2 regions of the Sphingomonas sp. P4_G3 genome follow, and region 2 is predicted to be linked to the other one. Evidence: riboswitches for the same ligand, from Rfam matches in the RefSeq annotation. Region 2 holds a riboswitch; the other holds the start of a gene.

Region 1 (11,594 bases), on a different contig from region 2:
GCTGGACGAAATCGGGTGGCGTACCCGATCTCAAGGATCGCAATTTCCGCCCCATCGCCGACAAGCGGCTCGACGGCGTCTTCTACATCTTCGATCCCGCGGGCCGCATCCTGATCAGTACTGATGGTGGAGCCAGTTTCACGCCGATCGTGACGGGATTCCAGGAGGTCGCGCCGTGGCAGCGGGCGAAGCTCGAAGTTGTGCCGACCATCCTGCGCGACTTGTGGCTGGCCACTCCCAACGGCTTGTTCCACTCGCCGGATTCCAAGCACGCCGCTAATCAGATTGGCCATGTCGACGCGGCCTGGGCCGTCAGCTTTGGTGCTCCGCGAGCGCCTGGCGGTTACCCGACAGTCTATATGGCCGGGAAGATCAATGGCGTAAGCGGACTCTGGATGTCCGAGGACCAGGGCGGATCCTGGGCCGAGATCACCAATGAAGGTCGCAGGATGGAACTCGTCGGCATCGTCGCGGGCGACATGAAGAAGTTCGGCGTCCTGTTCGTCAACACGCCCCATGGCGGGATTATGGTAAGCAGCGCGGCGGAAGTGGTAAAATAGCGAACTATACTGGGCCCGAATCGCGATACACGGCGACGGCGCACGCAGCGATAACCGAGCCGTCCGTCAAGCCGCGCCGTCCGGGAAACGGCTAAAACGTCGCGCCGCGGGGGCCTTCGGGTCGCCGCGCCATCTTATAATCTGGTGCGGACGGCGGGACTCGAACCCGCACACCCATAGGGCGAGGGATTTTAAGTCCCGTGCGTCTACCAATTTCGCCACGTCCGCGTGTCGGCACAGGTCGCGCAGGCGCGCGGCTTGGTCAAGCGCGGAGTTGGCAGGCGAGGGGTGCCGTCACGCGAGTAAATCGCGTGACGTCGGTCAGGCGCGGCGCGCCTGCCGGCCGGCCTTCGGTGAGTCCTGGTTCAAGCTGCGCTTCGCGTCGCTTGAGCCAGGCCACCTTGGCTCAGGAAACGTTGAGCCGGACGCGCATTTCCTTGCCGGGCTTGAAATAGGGGACGCGCTTGGCGTCGACTTCCACTACTTCGCCCGTCCGCGGGTTGCGACCAGTGCGCGCACCGCGCGCACGCGTTGAAAAAGCGCCGAAGCCCCTCAGTTCGACGCGGCCATCGGCCGCCAAACGCCGCGAAATCTCATCGAAGAACGTCGAGACGATTGCCTCGACATCGCGGAGCGCAAGATCTGGATTGGCTTCTGCAAGCTTCTGAATCAGTTCCGAACGAATCATACGAACACGGTCTCCCCAGAGTCGAAGGACCACCGGGGCACGTCCCGGTCTTCTCCATCAACTACCCGTTTTTCCGAGAATTTCCCCCTCGCGGAAAAAGGGCCCCCACCGATGCTTATCATAAAGAAAAACCGTCGAACGCAATAGGACCGATTCGACAGTGAAACTGTAACAAAAAGGGTAGCGTCTTCAGGACGCTACCCGTTTTGAGCTTACTTCTTGGTGTCGCGGGCCTTGAGCGCTTCGCCCAGAATGTCGCCCAACGATGCGCCCGAATCGGACGAACCATATTGCGCGACCGCCTGCTTCTCTTCGGCGATCTGCATCGCCTTGACCGAGAAGGTCGGCTTCTTCGAACGATCGAAGCCGGTGACCATGGCGTCGAACTTCTGGCCGACCTGGAAACGCTCCGGACGCTGCTCGTCGCGGTCGCGGCCGAGATCGGTGCGCTTGATGAAGCCGGTGGCGCCATCGTCGCCGACCTGAACCTCGAGGCCCGCGTCGCGGACTTCGAGCACGATCACGGTAACGACCGAGTTCTTGTTGAGCTTGTCGCCGGCGCCCGAAACCACGGCGGCCGACGGGCCACCACGCTCGAGCTGCTTCATGCCGAGCGAGATGCGCTCCTTTTCGGCGTCGATGTCGAGCACGATCGCGGTCACCATCTCACCCTTGCGGTGCAGGTTGAGCGCATCCTCGCCCGAAATGCCCCAGGCGATGTCCGACATGTGGACCATGCCGTCGACATCGTTGTCGAGGCCGATGAACAGGCCGAATTCGGTGGCGTTCTTGACTTCGCCCTCGACCGTCGAGCCGACCGGATGAGCAGCGGCGAACGCTTCCCACGGATTGGCCTGGGCCTGCTTGAGACCCAGCGAGATGCGACGCTTGTCCTCGTCGACCTCGAGCACGACGACATCGACTTCCTGCGAGGTCGAGACGATCTTGCCCGGATGGACGTTCTTCTTGGTCCAGCTCATCTCGGAGACGTGGACCAGGCCTTCGATGCCCGCTTCGAGCTCGACGAACGCGCCGTACTCGGTGATGTTGGTCACGCGGCCGGTCATCTTGGCACCGACATGGTATTTGGCGGCGGCGCCATCCCACGGATCGCTCTCGAGCTGCTTCATGCCGAGCGAGATGCGCTGCGTGTCCTTGTTGATGCGGATGATCTGAACCTTGACGGTGTCGCCGATGTTCAGAACCTCGCTCGGGTGCTGGACGCGCTTGTAGCTGAGGTCGGTGACGTGGAGCAGGCCGTCGATGCCGCCGAGATCAACGAACGCACCGTAATCGGTGATGTTCTTGACCACGCCGTCGATGATCTGACCCTCGGCCAGGCTCTGGATGAGGCCCGAACGCTGCTCGGCGCGGGTTTCCTCGAGCACCGCGCGACGCGACACGACGATGTTGCCGCGCTTGCGGTCCATCTTCAGGATCTGGAAGGGCTGCGGGATGTCCATCAGCGGCTGGACGTCGCGAACCGGGCGGATATCGACCTGCGAGCCGGGCAGGAACGCCACGGCGCCGTCGAGGTCGACGGTGAAGCCACCCTTGACGCGGCCGAAGATGACGCCTTCGACGCGGGCCGACTGGACGAATTCGGCTTCGAGCTTGTCCCAGGCGGCTTCGCGGCGCGCGCGGTCGCGCGACAGCATCGCTTCGCCATTGGCATTCTCGACGCGGTCGACGAACACTTCGACTTCGTCGCCGACCTTGAGGTCGGCCTTCTGGCCCGGCGCGGCGAATTCACGCAGCGGCACGCGGCCTTCGCTCTTCAGGCCGACGTCGATGACGGCCATGTCGTTTTCGATACCGGTGACGGTGCCGTGCACCACGCGTCCCTCGAAGCCGTCGGCGTCGCCAAGGGTCAGTTCGAGCAGTTTCGCGAAATCGTCACGTGTCGGGTTTGCCGTAGTGGCCATAAAAATATTATTCCTAATCAACTGTTTCCGGCCAACCGGTTGTCTCCGGTGGTCTTGGCCAAAACGCCGCGGCGGCCGAACGCCGACGCGGCATCCGCTGGGCAGACGCTGCGGAGGATGGGCTCAACGCTAAAATGCGAAAAGGGCGCCAGAGGGTACCTCCGCGCCTTCCTCCGCGAGAACCTGCTCGCCGGACGGGCGGGCTCATAGCCATTTAGGCCCTCCAAGACAAGCCACCGCATGCGGCCCGTAAGAACCTTGCGACGAGACGACCTGAGCGCGGGTCAGCCGTGATCGTGACGTCCCCTTTTGACCTGGCTAGTTGTAATAGATCGTTTCTCTAGCGTACCGGTGAGTTCGGGACGAGCCGGAGCGTAGAAGGAGGAAGCCGCTTGTTCAGTCGATTTTTTCATCATCCGACGGTGGCAGCGCTCGCTAACTGGTTGGGCGTCGCAACCGTATTTGGCGGCCTTCTAGGCTGGCTGCTTAGTCGCGTGCCGCAATGGACCGGCGCAATGACTTGGCAGCAGATCGTGCTCCTTGGCTTCGCTTCTTCGGTGGTCACGTTGTTGGCTCTTGCAACTACGGCTGCGCTTACCGCTCACGCGCTCCGTCTGCTACGATCACCGAAATCGATAGTTGCGCAAATTCCGACTGAGCGAGCTAGCGAAGTGAACCGCGCGTTAGAGGCTTGTAAATTGGCAGATGGCTCTCTCGATTATCCGCGTCTTCGTATCGAAATGGATCGAATTACAAATCCGAATAGAGAATACGAAGAAGCGTTTGATAAGTTTGCAAACGGAGGCAGTCGGCCGGGCGATCAAGTTCTGCGAACGTTTTTCAGGTTGGTAGGGGAAACTTCGACGCGCGCCCCTCAAATCGTGCGCACGGGGCTAGCGATTGCCGCGAACCGGCGATTGGCGAACGTGAGAGTCTATATGCAGAATGGGAATATGGCTTCCGGTTGGGGGCGGCCGCCGCCGCATTGGACGCCATTGTCCGAACGCAAAATGATATACGAAAGCGCCTTGATACAGGCGGGCGAGATCGAAGAGATCTTGCTAATCGAGCGAGATTGGGCGGCGACTGATGATATTATCTTGGCCGGAGAATCCATCGAGGCACCATCCATCAGAACCTGGCCTTATCGGAGGCTTGTTTTCCAACTTTCGTGCGACGATTATCAAGAGACACGCGAATTAGTTCTATTTGCGCCTGGCTATCAACCGATCATGCTTGTGGATATCGCAGCTGTTCCGCTGTCACGCAGTGTAGAAGCTGGCCCTGTTACGCTCAACGATCCTTTGTTGCGTTAAAATAGTCGAGATCAAGGGGATCGAGCATTCTGCGGCCTCGATCAGTTCTCCCTTCAGCGCCAGCGCGGTGAAGTCGATCCGTTCTGAGGCGGCGGTGACGAAGGGCGCCCGGCCATGGCGCGAGGCGGCGAGGAACGCCACCTTGTCCATGTGCGCGAGCGCCACCCCGCCAAACAATGTGCCGTGATGGTTGGTGTCGCCCGGGAACACCATGTCGATGAGGCGGACGACACCCGACATCAGGCCGGTTCCACCACGCGGACGCGCAATTCGCGCGCGGCCGCGACCATCGCGTCGATCGCCGGCTTCACTTCCTCCCATTTGCGCGTCTTCAGGCCGCAATCGGGGTTCACCCACAATTGCTCGGGACGGAGGTGATCCTGCGCCAGCCGCATCAGCGCGACCATCTCCTCAACCGTCGGCACGCGCGGGGCGTGGATGTCATAGACGCCCGGCCCGATCGCGCTCGGATAGCGATAGCGCGCAAAGCCTTCGAGCAATTCCATCTGCGACCGCGCGGTCTCGATCGAGATCACATCGGTGTCCATCGCACCGATCGACGGCAGGATGTCGTTGAACTCCGAATAGCACATGTGCGTGTGGATCTGCGTCGCGTCGGCGACCCCGGCGGCGGACAGCCGGAAGCAATCGACTGCCCAATCCAGATAAGGCTGCCAGTCGCGCCGGCGCAGCGGCAGACCCTCGCGTAGCGCCGCTTCGTCGATCTGGATCGCCTTGGCGCCGGCTTTCTCCAGGTCGACAACCTCGTCACGGATCGCCAGTGCGATCTGGCGGCACGATGCCTCGCGCGGCTGATCGTCGCGGACGAACGACCAGTTGAGGATCGTCACCGGACCGGTCAGCATGCCCTTCATCGGCCTGTCCGTCAGGCTCTGGGCATAGCGCCACCAGTCGACCGTCATCGGCTTGGGCCGCGACACGTCGCCGAACAGGATCGGCGGCCGCACGCAACGCGAGCCATAGGACTGGACCCAGCCGCTGACGGTGAAGGCGAAGCCCGACAATTGCTCGCCGAAATATTGCACCATGTCGTTGCGCTCGAACTCGCCATGGACGAGCATGTCGAGCCCGGCTTCCTCCTGCCAACGGATCGCGCGCTCGGTCTCCTCGCGGAGGAAGTGTTCGTACGCCGTGTCGTCGAGCGTGCCGCGATTGTGATCGGCGCGGGCGCGGCGCACCTCGGCCGTCTGCGGGAACGATCCGATCGTGGTGGTCGGGAAAGCCGGCAGGTCGAGCGCCTCCGCCTGTGCCGCGCCGCGAACGGGGTAGGGGGATTGTCGCGCGCGATCGCCCGGCGTGATCGCCGCCAGCCGCTCGGCCACCGCTTCATTGTGGATCCGCGGCGAAGTCTTGCGCGCCGCCGCCGCAGCGCTCGATGCCGCCAGATCGTCGGCGACGCTGTCACGGCCTTCATTGAGCGCACGCTTCAGCGTCGCGAGCTCGCCGACCTTTTGGACAGCGAAGGCCAGCCATTGCGCGATTTCCGGATCGATCTTGCGTTCGAGCGCGAGGTCGACCGGGGTGTGGAGCAACGAGCAGGACGGGGCAAGGACGATGTCGCGCTTCGCGGCGATCGGCTCGAGCCGGTCGAGCAACGCGGCGAGATCGGCGCGCCAGACGTTGCGCCCGTCGATCACGCCGAGCGAGAGCAATAGCGACTTGGGCGCCTTGGCCAGTACCGCATCGAGCTGTTGCGGCGCGCGGACGAGGTCGATGTGGAGCCCGGCGACCGGCAAATGGATCGCGAGGTCGATATTGTCCTCGAGCCCGCCGAAATAGGTCGCGAGCATCAGCTTGACGCCGGCGCGCGGCAGCTTGGCATAAGCGCGGGTGATCGCGTTGCGCTGGCGTTCGCTCAGGTCGAGCACGAGCACCGGCTCGTCGATCTGCACCCATTCGGCGCCGGCCTGGCCGAGCTGGGTCAGCACGGCCGAATAGAGCCCCAGCACCTCGTCGAGATAGTCGAACGGATCGACCCCGCGGCCCTTGGCGAGGCTCAGCCAGGTGATCGGTCCGAGCAGAACGGGACGCGTCTCGAACCCCTGCGCCTTGGCCTCGCGATAGTCGTCGACGATCTTGGCCGAGCTCAGCGCGAGCTTCTGCCCGGCGACCAGCTCGGGGACCATATAATGGTAATTAGTGTCGAACCATTTGGTCATCTCGCACGCGGTGAGGCTACCGTGCCCATGCCCGCAGCCGGCATCCTCGCCGGTCGTTCCACGCGCCATCGCGAAATAGGTGGCGAGGTCGGAATCGCCCGCCGCCTTGCCATAGCGTTCGGGGATCGCGCCCAGCATCAGGCTGGTGTCGAGGACATGGTCGTAGAGCGAGAAATCGTTCGACGGCAGCCAGTCGGCGCCAAGCGCCCGCTGCCGCGCCCAGGCGGCGGTGCGCAGCCCGGCGGCGGCTTCGAGCAGATCGGCCTCGGACGATTGGCCCGACCAGAAGGATTCGAGCGCGAACTTCAGCTCGCGGCGCGGCCCGATGCGCGGGAATCCGAGTGTGGCAACAGTGACGGTCATGGTCTTCATACCCCGATGAAAGGCGGAGGCAGAGACCAGACACGAGCACGCACGGGCGACACGGGGCCGACCGCGGGATGCAAGCGGCCAGCCCGGACACCCCGCCGGTGGACGTTATCGCGTCGGAGGCAGGTCTCCTGGCTCACGGGTCAACACGCCGGTCCGGCCTTCCCAGGGGATTGGACGCCCCCAGTGACACTCATCGACCGCCGCTCGCCGCTTACAGTTGCGGGGGCAGCGCCGGCCTTGACCCCGAAGGACCGCACCGGCTTCCCGTCTTAGCTTCGACGCGGGCGAACCCGTCCGAAGAACCTCGACACACGCCTTATCCTGCGCCGAACGAGTCGGGTCAAGCGGGATATAAAGAAATCTTTATATGATGGGGCGAAACTCAATCCTCCCCGTTCACGGGGAGGGGGACCAAGACGCGCAGCGGCTTGGTGGAGGGGGCGAGCCCCAAGCGATGTAGATGAGGAGGACCCCCTCCACCACTCGCTACGCGAGCGGTCCCCCTCCCCGTAAACGGGGAGGATTTAGACCGACGCTACCCGTTCGCCGCCTTCAGCCGCAACTGCCGCTCGACCAGCTCGATCGCGCGCTTCACCGCGGCTTCGATCGACAGGAAACTGGTGTCGAGGATGCCGGCGTCGGCCGCCATCACCAGCGGGGCGGCGTCGCGGCCCATGTCGCGCTGGTCGCGCACGCGGATATCGGCCAGCACCTTGTCGAAGCTGAGCGTGCTGCCGCGCTCTCTCAGTTCGGCATGCCGCCGCCGCGCGCGGATCTGCGGCGTCGCCTTGACGAACAATTTGGCGTCGGCGTCGGGTGCGATCACCGTGCCGATGTCGCGCCCATCGAGCACCGCGCCGCCTTCTTGCTGCGCGAACTTGCGCTGGCGCTGCAGCAACGCCGCCCGGATCAGCGGGTGCGCCGAGACGATCGAGGCACGCTGCCCCGCTTCGTCGCTGCGCAACACGGGGTCGTCGAGCAGGCTGTCGTCGAAATTGCTCGCCGCAACGGCATCGGCCTCCTTGGTCGGATCGAGGTCGAGGCGATGCACATTCTCGGCGACCGCGCGGTACAGCAGGCCGGTATCGAGGTGCGGCAGGCGATAATGTTTTGCCAGGGCGCGGGCGACGGTGCCCTTGCCGCTGGCGGCGGGACCGTCCACGGCGATGATCATACGCTAAACTCCATCGCGACCCTCTAGGACTTAGCGTCCTGTCGCGCCAGCCAGCCGCGGATCAATGCGACCGTTTCCAGCGTCCGATCAGCGAAGATACCATGCGCCGATCCGGGGATGGTGCCATATTCGGCGCCCGGCACGCGCGCGGCAAACCCCGCCAAAGTGGTCGGGCGCGCTTCATCATATTGCCCGCCCAGGAAGATCGTGCGCCGCCCATCGAGCCTGGCCAGCAACGGCTCGCCGTCATAATCCTTGAGGCTGCCGGTGCAGGCGAATTCGCTCGGCCCCCACATCGCATTGTAGAGCTTGGGATTGAAGCCATTGGGATGCGCGCCGGCATAAGCGATCGCCGCGGGCTTGGCCGGCTCGCGGCCGTTGAACGCGCGGTAAAAGGCGTTGACGCCATCATCGCAACCCCGGCTGGGCCCGGTGTCGCAACTCGCGATCTGCGCCTGCACCGCCGCCGGCAAGGTCGCCCGCAAGGCATTGGCGTCGGCGATCCAGCTCTTGGTCGAGACCAAAGGACTGGCCATCGCCAGCCCACGCAACGCCGCCGGCCGCCGCGCACCATATTCGAGCGCGAGCGTGCCGCCCCAGCTATGCCCGAGCAGGTGCCAGCGATCGACGCCGAGCGCTTTCCTGACCAGCTCGATCTCATCGACGAAGCGGTCTACCCGCCAATTCTTCGCATCGTTGGGCCGGTCCGACTGCCCGCTGTCGAGTTGGTCGTAGAGGATCACCGCGCGCTCGTCGGCCAGCGCGACCGCGGGCATGAAATGCTCATGATCGCCGCCCGGGCCGCCATGCAGCATGACGATCGGGGGCTTCGCGCCGCTCAGTCTGCCGTTGACGCGGACATAGACGCGCCCGCCTTCGACCGGGACCATTTTCTCGAGATCAGGCGCCGGATAGCCGTCCGCCTTGCGCGCGAACAGCAAGCGGGGGAGGGCGAAGCTGGCACCGAGCGCGAGGCCACCGGCGAGCAGCTCGCGGCGGCCGAACATGCGGCTCATGCCCGGCCCGTCAGATACACTAGCGTGTCGAAGAACACCGGATAGCTCGTCGCGACCGGGGCGACGTCGTCGATCGTGATCGGCCGCCGTGCGACCAGCCCAGCCACCGTCATCGCCATCGCAATGCGATGGTCGAGCAGCGACGCGATCGTCGCGCCGCCGGGGATCGGCTCGCCGCCGCTGCCGGTAATCGCCAGGCCGTCGTCAAATTCCTCGACGCTGACGCCGCACGCCTCGAGCGCCGCCGCCATCGCGGCGATGCGGTCGGATTCCTTGACGCGCAATTCGTGCGCGCCGCGCGCGACGGTGCGCCCCTCGGCCAAAGCCGCGGCGACGAACAGCACCGGATATTCGTCGATCATGCTCGGCGCGAGATCGGGCGGCACGTCGATCGCCGTCAGCGCGGCGTGGCGCACGATCAGATCGGCGACCGGCTCGCCGCCGACGGTCCGCGCATCGACCTCGGTGATGTCGGCGCCCATCATCCGGAGCGCGGTGAAGATGCCCGCACGCGTCGGGTTCAGCCCGACATTGGCGATCGTCACTTCGCTGCCGGGCACGATCGACGCCGCGACGGCCCAGAACGCCGCCGAGCTGGGATCGCCCGGCACGACGATCTGCTGCGGCTTCAATTCGGCCTCGCCATGGACCGAGATCACGCGCCCCCTGTTGCTCGCCTCGACCGTCAGATTGGCGCCGAACCCGGCCAGCATCCGCTCGCTATGATCGCGCGTCGGCACCGGCTCGATCACCCGCGTGATCCCCGGCGTGTTGAGCCCGGCCAGGATCACCGCCGACTTGACCTGGGCCGAGGCGACCGGGAGCGTATAGTCGATCGGCACCGCCGGGCAGATGCCGCGCACCATCATCGGCAGGCGGCCGCCTCGGCTCGACGTGAAGTCCGCCCCCATCAGCGACAGCGGGTCGATCACCCGCCCCATCGGCCGCTTGCTGAGCGAGGCGTCGCCGATGAACGTCGCGGTGATCGCATGGCTGGCGACCAGCCCGGCGAGCAGCCGCGTCGACGTCCCCGAATTGCCCATGTCGAGCGCGCCCGCCGGCTGCAGCAATCCGCCGACTCCGACACCCCAGACGCGCCAGATCCCGTCGTCGTTGCGCTCAATAGTGGCGCCCATCGCCCGCATCGCGGCGGCGGTCGCCAGCACGTCCTCGCCTTCCAGCAGTCCTTCGATCCGGCTTTCGCCGACCGCCAGGCTGGACAACATCAGCGAGCGATGGCTGATCGACTTGTCGCCAGGCACGGTGACGCGGCCGGTCAGGCCGGCGGACGATTCGATCAGGAGAGGTTTGGGAGCAGCATGCGACATCGGTCGCGGGCTTTGACAGCCACCTTGCGCTATGGCAAGGCGCGCGCCACTTTAGGGGTCGATCCCCGAAATTTGCATTAAATCGAAAGGTACAAATCGGCATGGTTAAGCCGGAATGGGGCACGAAGCGTACGTGCCCGAAATGCGCAACGCGCTTTTACGATCTCGGCAAGGACGACCCGGTGACCTGCATCAATTGCAACACCGCCTGGGCGCCCGAGCCGATCCTGAAGTCGAAGCAGCCGCTGCCGTTCGAGGTGGTCAAGGCCGAGAAGCCCGAAAAGGACGATTCGGATCTCGAGGGTGACGATCTGGAGATCGGCATCGAGGACGAAGGCGAGCCTTCGGCCGATGATGAAGTCGATCTGGGCGGTGACGACGATCTCGGTGTCGAGACCGGCGGCAACGAAGACGAGAACTGATCGACGCAATTTTTTAAGGCAAGCGGGCTAACCCCCGCTTGTCAAAGGGGCGCCGTCCGGTTAGGGGCGCCTTCCTTCCCGGAAAGTGTGGGGCCGTAGCTCAGCTGGGAGAGCGCTGCAATGGCATTGCAGAGGTCAGGGGTTCGATCCCCCTCGGCTCCACCAACCCTTTCCATAGGACTGAAAGAGCCCGCAGCGCCTGATGGCGCGGCGGGCTTTTTCGTGACGGTTTAAACTGGCACGAATCTCCCGACCGCCACCGAAGTGTAGCGGGGGTGGTTCGCTACCGGGCGCTCCGCTTGCCGCTGGATAACCAAGAAGTCAGTTAGCAGCTGCCACGATGGTTAGCGCTGACTGCGTAGCCCCGGAACCCCAGTGGGCCGCCGACTGAAACAGTCTCGGTGCCCGGAATGCATTTGGTTGTGACGCAGGTGTGAATCCTTTTTGCTCGCTTCTTGGCGGCGGCGTTTGCTTCGCCGCAAGCAGCTTGCGGGGACTTCCCGTTCGCCCAGTGATATGTGCCAGCAAATGACGGCGTCGCTACGCAGAGTAAAGCGATACCAAATACGATACGCATAGGCCCCTCCTTATGGAGGCGATAAATTGCCACCGT
Region 2 (11,594 bases):
TTGTGTAGTTGATCGATTCGTCGAGGCAGCGTTGCGCGCCGCCGAGCGAGCAGGCGCCGATATTGAGCCGGCCGCCATCCAGCCCGGCCATCGCGAAGCGGAAGCCGTCGCCTTCGGCGCCGACGCGATTCTCGACCGGTACGCGGCAATCCTCGAAGATCACTTGCGCGGTCGGCGAGGCATTCCAGCCGAGCTTCCTTTCGGGCGCACCGAACGACAAACCAGGCGTGTCCTTCTCGACCACCAGACAGGAAATGCCCTTCGACTTCTCCTCACCGGTGCGGACCATGCAGACATAGATGTCGTTATAGCCGGCACCCGAGATGAACTGCTTGGTGCCGTTCAAGACATAATGGTCGCCGTCGCGCTTCGCGCTGGTCTTGAGCGCCGCCGCGTCCGAGCCCGAGCCCGGCTCGGTCAGGCAGTAGCTGGCGATCTTGTCCATGCTGACGAGGTCGGGAAGGAAACGGTCCTTGATCGCCTGATCGCCGAAACGGTCGATCATCCAAGTCGCCATATTGTGGATCGAGATATAGGCGCTGGTCGCGGGGCAGCCATAGGCCATCGCTTCCATGATCAGCGCCGCCTCCAGCCGACCGAGCCCAATCCCACCCGATTCCTCGGCGACATAGATCGCCCCGAAGCCGAGCTCGCCGGCCGCTTTCCAGACGTCGACCGGATAATGCCGCTTCTCGTCCCATTCGGCCGCGAACGGCGTGATGCGGTCGGCGGTGAACTTGCGCGCGAGATCCTGGATCTCGCGCTGGTCATCGGTCAGGTCGAACTGGTTGGTCATGCGGAAAGTCTCGTCTGGACGGTGTGGAGAGGGCCATAGACCCGCGGTCGGGGCGAAGCCATAACGCGTGAGCAATGACGCGGATGCTGCTCATCGATACTGCGCTGCGCCTGTTGTCGGCAGGCCAGCTGATGCTGATCGCATTGGTGATCGGCCGCGGACGCGCACCGCGCCCAATCCGCTGGGCAACCGTGCTGCTGCTGCTGTGCGTGGCGGCTTATCTGGCCGACGTCGCGCCGGTGATCGACGTGCGCAGCATGCGGATCTGGCCGGTCGTCCAGCTCGGCGCGCAGAGCTCGCCGCTCGCTTTGTGGGTATTCGCCCACCTGATCTTCGAACGCCGCATCGACCGGCGGTTGCTGGCGATCGCTACCGCGATCACGCTTGCGTGCTGGATCAATTTCCTCGTGGCGGTGTACTGGACGCATCGCATGCCGGTGACCGCCGACGTCACCCAGCATGCGCTGGCCTTTGCGCTCTGCGTCCACGCCATCTGGATCGCGATCACCGAACGCGGCGACGACCTGATCGAGCGACGCCGCGCGTTCCGCACCGGCTTCGTGATCGTGGTCGGGTTGCAGACGCTCGCGGTCGTCGTGGTCGAGACGATCGTCGGCTACGCCACCATCCCCTGGCTGATGCTGCTGCAATCGGGCAGCACCCTGATCGCGGTGCTGGCGTTCGGCGCGGTGCTGCTGTCGAGCAATGCCGATCTGCTGTTCGATGCCGACGCCCCAGCGCCGCCGCAGCCGAGCCTGGCGCCGGCCGACAATGTCCTCAAGCAGAAGCTCGACGCGGCAATGGCCGGCCATGTCTATCGCGAGTCCGGGCTGACCATCGGTGTGCTGGCGGAGAAGCTCGCCGTTCCCGAACATCGCCTGCGCGCGCTGATCAACCAGCGGCTGGGCTATCGTAACTTTTCCGACTTCCTCAATTCGCACCGCATCGCCGATGCGCAGGCGTGGCTCGGCGACCCCGCCAAGGTCGCACTGCCGGTGCTCACCATCGCGATGGACCTGGGCTATGGTAGCCTGGCGCCATTCAACCGCGCGTTCCGCGACACCACCGGCCAGACCCCGACCGACTGGCGCCGCGCCGCGCTGGGCGGTTTCGAAAATAGCTGATCGATTCCGGAATCGACCGGCTTTTTCCGGCGTTGCCGCGACCGCCTGCACCCGATCGGCCAGACAGCCCGCATCATTTGACGGGAGCTTGGTATGACCGACTCGATCCGAACGCTCATCATGGGCGGCGCGCAAGGCTATATGATCGAACTGACCCGCTATTTGGCCGCGGCGGGCGGCGTGACCCTGGTCCTGTGGCTGGGCGCGCGCTGGACGGAGAGCCGGCGCATCCAGTTGCGCACGCCCGATTTCGCCGATTGGCAGCACGAAGTGGTCAATTCGCTGATCACGATGGTGACCTTCGCCGCCTCCACCATGCTGACGATCGCGCTGGCGCGGATGGGCATCATCCATGTTTCGATGGCCGCGCCGCCGCTCTGGCTGGCGGGCGTCGAGTTCGTCGCGGTGGTCATCGCGCACGACGCTTATTTCTACTGGATGCACCGGGCGTTGCACCTGAAGGCGCTGTTCCGCCGCGCGCATATGACGCATCACATGTCGCGCACGCCGACGCCCTGGGCTGCCTACAGCTTCGCGCCGATCGAGGCGGCATTCGAAGCCGCCTTCCTGCCGCTGTTCCTGTTGATCGTGCCGTTCCATGCACTCGTGGTGCTGGCGTTCCTGCTTCACCAGATCATCCGCAACGTGATCGGCCATTCGGGGCATGAACTCGCCTGGTCGGGGTTCACGAAGAGCCGCTGGACGGGATGGCTGACCACCACTACGCATCACGACCTCCACCATAGCGAGGGCCGGCACAATTTCGGCCTCTACTTCACCTGGTGGGACCGGATGATGGGGACGGAGCACCCGCGCTATCATGAGAAGTTCGAGGCGATCGTCGCCGACCGCCCCGCCCTTACCCCATCGTCGGGATGACGAAGGCGTTGGCGCCGTCACCGACGCCGCCATCGGGCCAGCGCTGGGTGATCGTCTTGACCTTGGTCCAGAACTTGACCCCTTCCAGGCCGTGCTGGTTGGTGTCGCCGAACGCCGAGCGCTTCCAGCCGCCGAAGGTGTGATAGGCGACCGGCACCGGGATCGGCACGTTGATCCCGACCATGCCGACATTGACCCGCGCGGCGAATTCGCGCGCGGCATGGCCGTTGCGCGTGAAGATCGCGACGCCGTTGCCATATTGGTGGTCGCTTGGCAGCCTGAGCGCGGTTTCGAAATCGGGGGCGCGGACGATCTGCAGGACGGGTCCGAAAATCTCTTCCTTGTACGACTGCATGTCGGGCGTGACATGGTCGAACAAGGACGGGCCGATGAAGAAGCCCTGTTCATGTCCCTGGAGCTGGAAGCCGCGGCCGTCGACGACCAGTTCGGCGCCTTCGTCGACCCCGGTCTGGATCCAGTTTTCGACGCGCTGCTTGTGCGCGGCGTTGACCACCGGGCCGTAATGCGCGTCATTGTCGGTCGAGACGCCGACCCGCAGCGCCGCGATCGCCGGGATCAATTTGGCCTTGAGCGCCTCGGCGGTCTTGTCGCCGACCGGCACCACGACGGGCAGCGCCATGCAGCGCTCGCCGGCCGAGCCGAATGCGGCGCCCGACAGATCGGCGACAACCTGGTCGAGATCGGCATCGGGCATGACGATGCCGTGGTTCTTGGCCCCGCCCATCGCCTGGACGCGCTTTCCGGCAGCGACGCCGCGATTATAGACGTAATGCGCGATGTCGGACGAGCCGACGAAGCTGACCGCGGCGATCGCGGGATGGTCGAGGATCGCGTCGACCATCTCCTTGTCGCCGTGCACGACCTGGAAGATGCCCTCCGGCATGCCCGCCTCGCGCATCAGTTCGGCGAGGCGCACCGGCACCGAGGGGTCGCGCTCCGACGGCTTGAGGATGAAGGCATTGCCGCACGCGGTCGCAACGGCGCCCATCCACAAGGGGATCATCGCCGGGAAATTGAACGGCGTGATGCCGACGCCGATGCCGACCGGCTGGCGCATCGAATAGACGTCGATCCCCGGCCCCGCGCCCTGGGTATATTCGCCCTTGAGCACGTGGGGGATGCCGCAGGCAAATTCGACGACCTCAAGCCCGCGCTGGATGTCGCCCTTCGAATCGGCGATCACCTTGCCGTGCTCGGACGAGAGCAGGTGGGCGAGCTCGTCCATATTCTTTTCGACCAGCGCCTTGAAGTTGAACATCACCCGGGCGCGGCGCTGCGGATTGGTCATCGCCCAGGCCGGCTGCGCGGCCTGCGCGGCGGCGACGGCGCGATCGAGATCGGCTTGCGCCCCGAGGTTTACCTTGGCCTGGACCTGCCCGGTATTGGGGTCGAACACGTCGCTGGTACGAGTGGCGCCACCGCCGGCAGAGCCCGCGATGAAATGGTCGATGGTGCGCATGGTCAACTCTCCTGGGCCTCGTTCGGCTCGATGCTCTATTTCACTAGGCAAATTCGCACGCAAGGCTACTTAATTGCCAAATGAACATGCAAAAATGCAGGTGGCGCGATGCAGAATTGGGATGACCTGCGTATCTTCCTCGCCGTCGCGCGCTCGAAGCGGATCGCGCCGGCGGCACGATCGCTCGGCGTCGATGCCACCACCGTCGGGCGGCGGCTCGCCCGGTTGTCGGCGCGGGTCGATCGGCCGCTCTTCGAGTCGGTTGGGGGTGAGCGCCGGCTGACCGAGGAAGGCGAAGCGCTGCTCGCGCATGCCGAGACGGTCGAAGCCGCGGTGATCGCCGCAATCGCGCCCGCGAGCGACCTGGCGCCTGCCGGTCATGTCCGGGTGAGCGTGGCGGAGGGCCTTGCGACCTGGGTGATCGCGCCCGCGATCGCACCGTTCCAGGTGAGCCATCCGCGCATCCGGCTCGACCTCATCACCGCCTCGGGTTTCCTCAATCCCTCCAAACGCGAAGCCGATATCGCGGTGATGCTCGCCCGCCCACGCAGCGCACAGCTCCGCGCTAGCGAGTTCGCCCGCTATCGCCTGCGCCTTTATGCCACGCCCGATTATCTCGACCGCCACGGCCGGCCGACGTCCAATGCCGACCTCGGCAAGCACATCCTCGTCGGCTATGTGCCCGAGCATATCTATGCGCCTGAGCTCGACTATCTGTCGGAGATCGAGCCCGGCCTGTCCCCGCAGGTGCGGAGCACCAGCATCAACGTCCAGCGCGCGCTGGTGTCCGCCGGCGGGGGGATCGGGGTGCTTCCCGACTTCATGGCGCAGCACGATCCTCGGCTCGAACCTGTGCTGGGCGAGAGCGTCGCCGTCCATCGCACCTTCTGGCTGGTGACCCACCAGGACACTCACGCGACCTCGCGCATCCAGGCGGTGTCCACCTGGCTCCAGGCGATCGGCCGGGGGCTAGGCTGACCCTGAGCGACCCGCCGGGACGGGAAGCATCCGCCCCTGCGCATCGGCGAAGAGCAGCACATCGACGCCGAATGCGTCGCGCAGATGCTGCTGCGTCAGCACCTCGTCGGGCGGGCCGAAGGCGAAGACGCGGCCGTCGCGCAGCATCAGGATCTCGTCCGCGACACGCGCGGCCTGGACCAGATCGTGGAGCACCACGACCACGCCGACCCCGCGCGCCGCTTGGCCGCGCAAGCGATCGAGCAGATCGAGCTGATGCGCGGGGTCGAGACTGGCCAGCGGCTCGTCGGCGAGCAACCATTGCGGCTCGCCCGCCAATACGCGCGCCAGCAGCACCCGCGCGCGCTCGCCGCCCGATAGCTCGCCGACGCGGCGCTCGGCGAATTGCTCGGTGTCAGTCGCCGCCATCGCCGACAGCACCGCTGCGATGTCTTCCGCCACGCCCGCGCGGTGCGGCAGGCGGCCGAGCGCCACGACGTCGCGCGCCGGCATGTTCCAGGCGACATCGCCCGATTGCGGCAGGTAGCCGATCGTCCGCGCGCGGTCATCGCGGCGCATCGCACCGATCGCGCGGCCGTCGATCGCGATCTTGCCTGCGCTCGGGGCGATCAACCCGGCGGCGGCGCGCAACAGGCTGGTCTTGCCCGCGCCGTTGGGGCCCAGGATCACGGTGATGCGGCCGGCGGCAAACATGGCGCTCGCATCGGTCAGCACTCGGCGCCCGCGCAGATCGAGTGTCACCCGGTCGAGAGTCAGCGCCATTGCTTGGCTCCTTCGCGGAACAGCAACGCCAGAAAGAACGGCGCGCCGATCAGCGCCATGGCAACGCCCAGCCGCACCTCACCCGCACCCGGCGCGAGCCGGCACAGGCTGTCGGCCGCCAGCGTCAGCGCGGCGCCACCCAGCGCGCTCGGCACCAGCAACGCCGAGGGTTTGGCGCCGAACACTGGCCGCAACAGATGCGGGACGACCAAGCCGACGAACCCGACCACGCCGGTCACCGCGACGCCCGCGCCGACCGCCAGCCCGGTGCCGATCACCACTTGCCAGCGCAACCGGCCGAGATTGGCGCCGAGCGAGCGCGCGGCATCCTCGCCCAGCGCCAGCGCGTCGAGCGCTGGCCCCGTGAACAGCATCAACAGCATGCCCGCGCCGATGAACGGCGCCGCCATCAACACGTCGTCGGGCCCACGGTCGGTCAGCGCGCCCATCAGCCAGTCGATCGCCTCGGCGATGGCATAGGGATTGGGCGCGATCGAGATCAGGAACGCGGTCAGCGCGCCCGCCAAACTGGCGAGCACGGTGCCGGCCAGCACGAACACCACTGGCGTCTCCGCACGCGCGGTCAGCATCGCGAGCAGCGCCATCGCACCCCCCGCCCCCGCCATCGCCCAGCCGAACTGGCCAAGCCAGCCGGCACCGAATCCGAGGACGATCGACGCGACCGCGCCGAGCGCCGCGCAGGACGACACGCCGATCACCGTCGGATCGGCGAGCGGGTTGCGAAGATAGCCCTGCAGCACCGCGCCCGACAGGCCGAGCGCGGCGCCGAGCAGGACACCGAGCACCGCACGCGGGATGCGCAACTCGGCAATGATCGCCCAGCGCGGATCGTGCCCAAACCAGGCGTCGAACGGGATCCATTGCTTGCCCGCCATCAGCGACAGCGCGAACAAAGCCGCGGTCAGCAACACGAGCAGGCCGAGGCGGATCGCGCGGCTCATGACAACGCCCGCGATCGAATCGCGGCGAGCGCCTGCAGCGCGGGGATGATGGTCGGCCCGCCGCAATTGACCAATTGGCGCGGGAAACGCTCCTCGATCACCTGATACCCCGCCATGCCGAGCACGCGGCGGCGCAGCGACGCGGTGCGGCCATTGGGGTCGGGGTCGATCACGATGCGCGGCGGATGCGCGACCACACTTTCGATCGGCACGTTGCCCGAGAAAGCGAGCCCGAAATCCTTGCTGACATCGCCCAGCCCGGCGAGTTCGACCATCTCGGTCAACAGGCTGGGCCCGGCATTGGCGAAACTGTCGGAAATATAGAGCAAGGTCGCGGGCCGGCGGCCGTCACGCGGAGCGGCGTTGGCCACGGCGCGATCGATGCGCGCGATCAGCCGCTCGCCCGCCGCGGGTTCCCCCACCGCGGCGGCGACGCTGCGGATCTGGTCGCGGCTGGAGGCGACATTGGTCGGCGAATCGAGCGTCAGCACCTTGAGCCCGGCGCGACGATACGCGGCGAGTGTAGTCTTGGAGGTAAAGCTCGACGCGACCACCAGGTCAGGTTTGAGCGCGATCACTTCCTCGGCGGTCCCCGCGGTCGCGCGATAGCGCCGCGCGAGGCCGAGCGGGATCGAGGTCGCGCCCGGCTCCTGCGAATAATGGCTGATCGCCGTGACCTTGCCCGGCGCCAGCGCCAGCAGCAATTGGTCCGAACACGGATTGGTCGAGACGATCCCCCCGGTCGTGGCGGGCTGCGCACTCGCGCACCCCGCCAGCCCGAGGGCGATCAAGGCGATCAAAGGCTTCAATTGAACTTCAAGCGAATGCCGCCATAGGCCGCGCGGCCCGGTGTGCTGTAATATTTCACCACGGCATATTTCTCATCGAACAGATTATCGACGCGACCATAGATCGAGAATTTATCGCCGATTGGGAAGTCCGCGCGCAGCCCGACCACAGTATAGCCATCGAGTCGGCTGAAATTGCCGGCGTCATCGAAGCTGTCGCCGACGCTCAGCACGGTCGCGCCGATCCCGAGACCGACCGGAGTCTTCCAGTCGATCGACGCGCTGACCGATTGGCGCGGACGGCGCGCCAGCTCGTTGCCGAAATTGAACCCGGGCGAGAGGTTGATCGAATCGATGAAGCTGTAGGACCCGCTGAGCGTCAGGCGATCGCTCGGCCGCACCGACAGCGCGAACTCCACGCCCTTGGTCCGGGCGCGGTCGATATTGACGTAGGAGAAGGCCGGACCGAAATCGATTTGATCGGTCGTGTCGCGGTGGAACCAGGTGATGCCGGCGACGATCCGCCCGCCGACCAGCCGCTGCTCGACTCCGATGTCATAGCTTTGCGCGGTTTCGGGCTTGAGATCCTGGTTGCCGAACACCGACGTTCCGAACCGTCCGTAGAGTTGGTAGAGGGTCGGCGCCTTGAACCCTTCGGCATAGCTGGCGCGGAACGTCGTCTCGGTCGGCAAGGTATAGACCGCATTGGCGCCCCAGGTCGTGTGCCCGCCGAACGCCGAATCGTCGTCGTAGCGCACGCCGCCAGTAATGGTCAGGCGATCGATCGGCGACAGGATGGCTTCACCATAGAAGCTGGTGACGCCGCGTGTCGCGGCGAGATCACCATCGAAATAGCGCGTATTCTCGCGCTCCGCGCCAGCGACCAGCCGTACGCCGTCGACTACCTGGAAATCGCCCTGATATTGATAACGCTCGCTACGGCCGCGGCCGAAGAAGCTGACCGCGGGACCGAAGGCCGGGTCGTAATTGTCGCGGTTGATATCGGCGATGGTGAAGGCGATGCGGTTCTTGAAGCGGCCGCCGAGGAAATCGGCATTGAGCCCGGCATAGCCGTACAATTCCTGCGTCTTGGCATATTCGCCGTCATCGGCGGGCAGGAAGGTCACGCCGTCAAAGCCATCGATATCGACCTTGCTGTGCGCGTAATAACCGCGCAGGTCGAGCCTGATGTTATCGGCCAAGGCGATCTCGATCCGCCCGGTCGCGCCGAACTGGCGATAGCCGTCGGGCTCACTTCCCGACGACACCGCCGAGAAGCCGTTGGTCTTGAGATAGCCCGCGTTGAGCGAGGCCGAGATGATCCCACTCTTTCCCGACACGCCGCCATTGGCGAAGACCGTATCGAAGCTGCCATATTCGACATTGCCGCGCGCCTGGAGGCCATAGCCGGGCTGCATCGTGGTGACGTTGACGACGCCGCCGATCGCCTGGCTGCCCCACGGCACCGAGTTCGGACCACGTAGCACCTCGACGCGATCGATCGATCCGGCGAGCAAATTGGCGAAGTCGAACGCGCCGCCGGGCGACGAGGGGTCATTGACGCGAACGCCGTCAATCAGGGTCAGCGTCTGCGAGTCCTCCGCCCCGCGAATGCGGACGGCGGTCAGGGCGCCGAGCCCGCCGTTGCGCGACACGGTCACGCCCGGCGTGGTCGCCAGCAGGTCGGACAAAGCGACGGTCTGGCGCTGCTCGATCGTCTGGCGGTCGATCACGGTCACTGCCTGGCCGATCGTCTCCGGCGCCTGCGGCACACCGGTCGCGGTCACGATAATGTCGGTTCGGGTCTGATCGGCGAGGACGATATTGTTATCGTCGGTCGCCGCCGTCTCCTGCGCATAGGCTGGCGTCGCGATGGCGATCGCGGCGAACGCCGAGGTCGCGAGGATGGAAAACTTCAACATTGGACATGCCCCTTTGGTGGGGCCGCGGACTCCGGGCGCCTGAACGCGACACCCGGACCTTACGGCCCGGTTCATGTCGCTCACACGAGGGATGTCCCTCGTTCGCCCGGCACACCCCGTCCGCGCAAAGGATCGACCGTGGCGGGCAGGTCTCCTGGCTTCCGGGTCATCGCGTCCGCCCCGCCTTCCCGACCTCGCAGCCAGTGGCATTATTGGGGCAACCGCTCTCCGGTCACAGTTGCGGGGGCAGCGCCGGCATCTCGACCGGACTTCCCTTTTGCTTCCCCTTGCGGGGAACCCGTCACGGCGCGGCGTCTATGCCGCAGCGCGGTAAAGCGCAAGCGATGCCTGATTTCAGAATTCGAACGCGGTCTGCGCGGCAGGCGGCGGCTCGGTCGCCACGCCTTCGATCTCGAGCATGCGGACCTTGGCGAGCGCCCCGCCAGGCGCCGAGAAACCGTGGACCCGGCTGCCCGCGGCAAGCACGCGGTGGCAGGGCACGATCAACGGGATCGGATTCCTCGCCATCGCCTGACCCACTGCGCGCGCCGCTTCCGGCCCCGCGCCGAGTTCGCGCGCGACCGCGCCATAGGTCATGGTTTCGCCGCGGCCGATCGCTCGGACACGGTCATAGACCCGCGCGAAGAACGGCTCCTGCTCGCCGAGATCGATCGCGACCGCATCGAAATCGACCGGCTCGCCGGCGAAATAGCGGACCGCGTCGGCGATCACCGCGGCGATGGCTGGGGGCGGGTCGCCCGCGACAGCGTCAGGCAAGCGGCGAAGCAGCGACCACTCCGCCTCGCGCGCCGTTTCTCCCGGCAGACGAAAGGCGGTGATCGCGTCGCCGCTCCACGCGATTGCGGCGACGCCGTGTGCGGTCTCGAAAACGCGGTAGCGATGGAGCGTGGCCATGCTGCCAAGATCGGCGACCCGATCGTTCAAATCAACCATCCGCAGGAGGTACCGGCCGTTCGAGACTTTACCCGGCTTCCACCTTGGCCGACTCTGGCAGATCGTAGCGGCGCTTGTCCTTATCCTCGACGCCATTCTTGACCCACGCGCCATGCGCATGCGCGGTCGCGATCACTTGCCATTGGTCATGACCGGGCCAGCTCTTCACGCGGATCACTTGATGGGCGAAGGCGCGGTCGGGTTCCATCATCACCCAGGCGAGCGGACGCTCGGTCGTGGCGCGCGCTCCCGCCGCATTCATCGCTGTGCGAATACGATTGGCGCTCTCCTCGGGCAAATATTGCCACACCACCGAATGCATCAGCACGCGCGTCACGCCGGCTGGTTGCGGTTCGGCAAGTCGCGCTTCGATCCAGTCGGCGGCATCGGCCTGGACCAGATCGACCGGCTTGGCGCGCTGCATCGCGATCGCCTGGCGCAGCCGCTCGGCACGCGCCGGCGTTTCGGCCCAGACATAAGCGGCCAGCCGCGCCTCGACCGCGGGATCGGTGGCGTCGAGCGGACGGACGTCGCAACCGCGCACCGAGACGATCTCGATCGGCGCCGGCACCGGCGGTTCACCGCGCCAGTCGGGCGTGATCGTGACGGGCGCGTCGGCGGGGCCGACCTTCACGCCGCCAAGATCGAAGGCATAGCGGTCGATCAGCAGGTTAAGCCCGGCGCTCGATCCGATTTCGAGCAGTTCGATTTTGGGTCCGTAACGCCGCGCGATCTCGAGCAACCCGACGATCAGCGCGCCCGATCGGCCCGGTTCGTTGGTCTGCGGCGGCCCATCGAGCCAGGGCAGCAGGAAATCGTCATGCACGCCGAGCGCGGCATTCACCGCCGCCGCGATCGCGTCCTGATCGGTCGTCTCGCCGCAGAATACTGCCGCCAGACCCGAATCGGCACTCGCCTGCACCAGCGCATGCAGTCCGCCGATGAACCT

What was found. A riboswitch is a leader RNA that binds a small molecule or an ion and turns the genes downstream of it on or off. The one in region 2 is predicted to bind cobalamin.
Region 1: another riboswitch for cobalamin. It lies ahead of metE (5-methyltetrahydropteroyltriglutamate--homocysteine S-methyltransferase); the one in region 2 lies ahead of AC1DQQ_RS00840 (TonB-dependent receptor plug domain-containing protein).

Annotation. Positions count from the first base shown of each region.
Region 1 is NZ_JBFUJZ010000007.1:50,570-62,163, forward strand. Features, by position in the region: gene AC1DQQ_RS16680 (hypothetical protein) at 1-560, shown strand, start outside; tRNA gene AC1DQQ_RS16685 (tRNA-Leu) at 703-788, opposite strand; gene ihfB (integration host factor subunit beta) at 967-1,248, opposite strand; gene rpsA (30S ribosomal protein S1) at 1,461-3,173, opposite strand; gene AC1DQQ_RS16700 (hypothetical protein) at 3,566-4,489, shown strand; gene AC1DQQ_RS16705 (acyl-CoA thioesterase) at 4,436-4,729, opposite strand; gene metE (5-methyltetrahydropteroyltriglutamate--homocysteine S-methyltransferase) at 4,729-7,032, opposite strand; cobalamin riboswitch at 7,143-7,362, opposite strand; gene cmk ((d)CMP kinase) at 7,577-8,215, opposite strand; gene AC1DQQ_RS16720 (proline iminopeptidase-family hydrolase) at 8,239-9,231, opposite strand; gene aroA (3-phosphoshikimate 1-carboxyvinyltransferase) at 9,228-10,559, opposite strand; gene AC1DQQ_RS16730 (TIGR02300 family protein) at 10,661-10,981, shown strand; tRNA gene AC1DQQ_RS16735 (tRNA-Ala) at 11,071-11,146, shown strand.
Region 2 is NZ_JBFUJZ010000001.1:176,851-188,444, reverse strand. Features, by position in the region: gene AC1DQQ_RS00880 (acyl-CoA dehydrogenase family protein) at 1-796, opposite strand, end outside; gene AC1DQQ_RS00875 (AraC family transcriptional regulator) at 871-1,920, shown strand; gene AC1DQQ_RS00870 (sterol desaturase family protein) at 2,014-2,799, shown strand; gene AC1DQQ_RS00865 (CoA-acylating methylmalonate-semialdehyde dehydrogenase) at 2,780-4,279, opposite strand; gene AC1DQQ_RS00860 (LysR family transcriptional regulator) at 4,388-5,257, shown strand; gene AC1DQQ_RS00855 (ABC transporter ATP-binding protein) at 5,249-6,019, opposite strand; gene AC1DQQ_RS00850 (FecCD family ABC transporter permease) at 6,010-6,981, opposite strand; gene AC1DQQ_RS00845 (ABC transporter substrate-binding protein) at 6,978-7,790, opposite strand; gene AC1DQQ_RS00840 (TonB-dependent receptor plug domain-containing protein) at 7,787-9,691, opposite strand; cobalamin riboswitch at 9,819-10,008, opposite strand; gene AC1DQQ_RS00835 (methylated-DNA--[protein]-cysteine S-methyltransferase) at 10,046-10,636, opposite strand; gene AC1DQQ_RS00830 (DUF2332 domain-containing protein) at 10,674-11,594, opposite strand, start outside.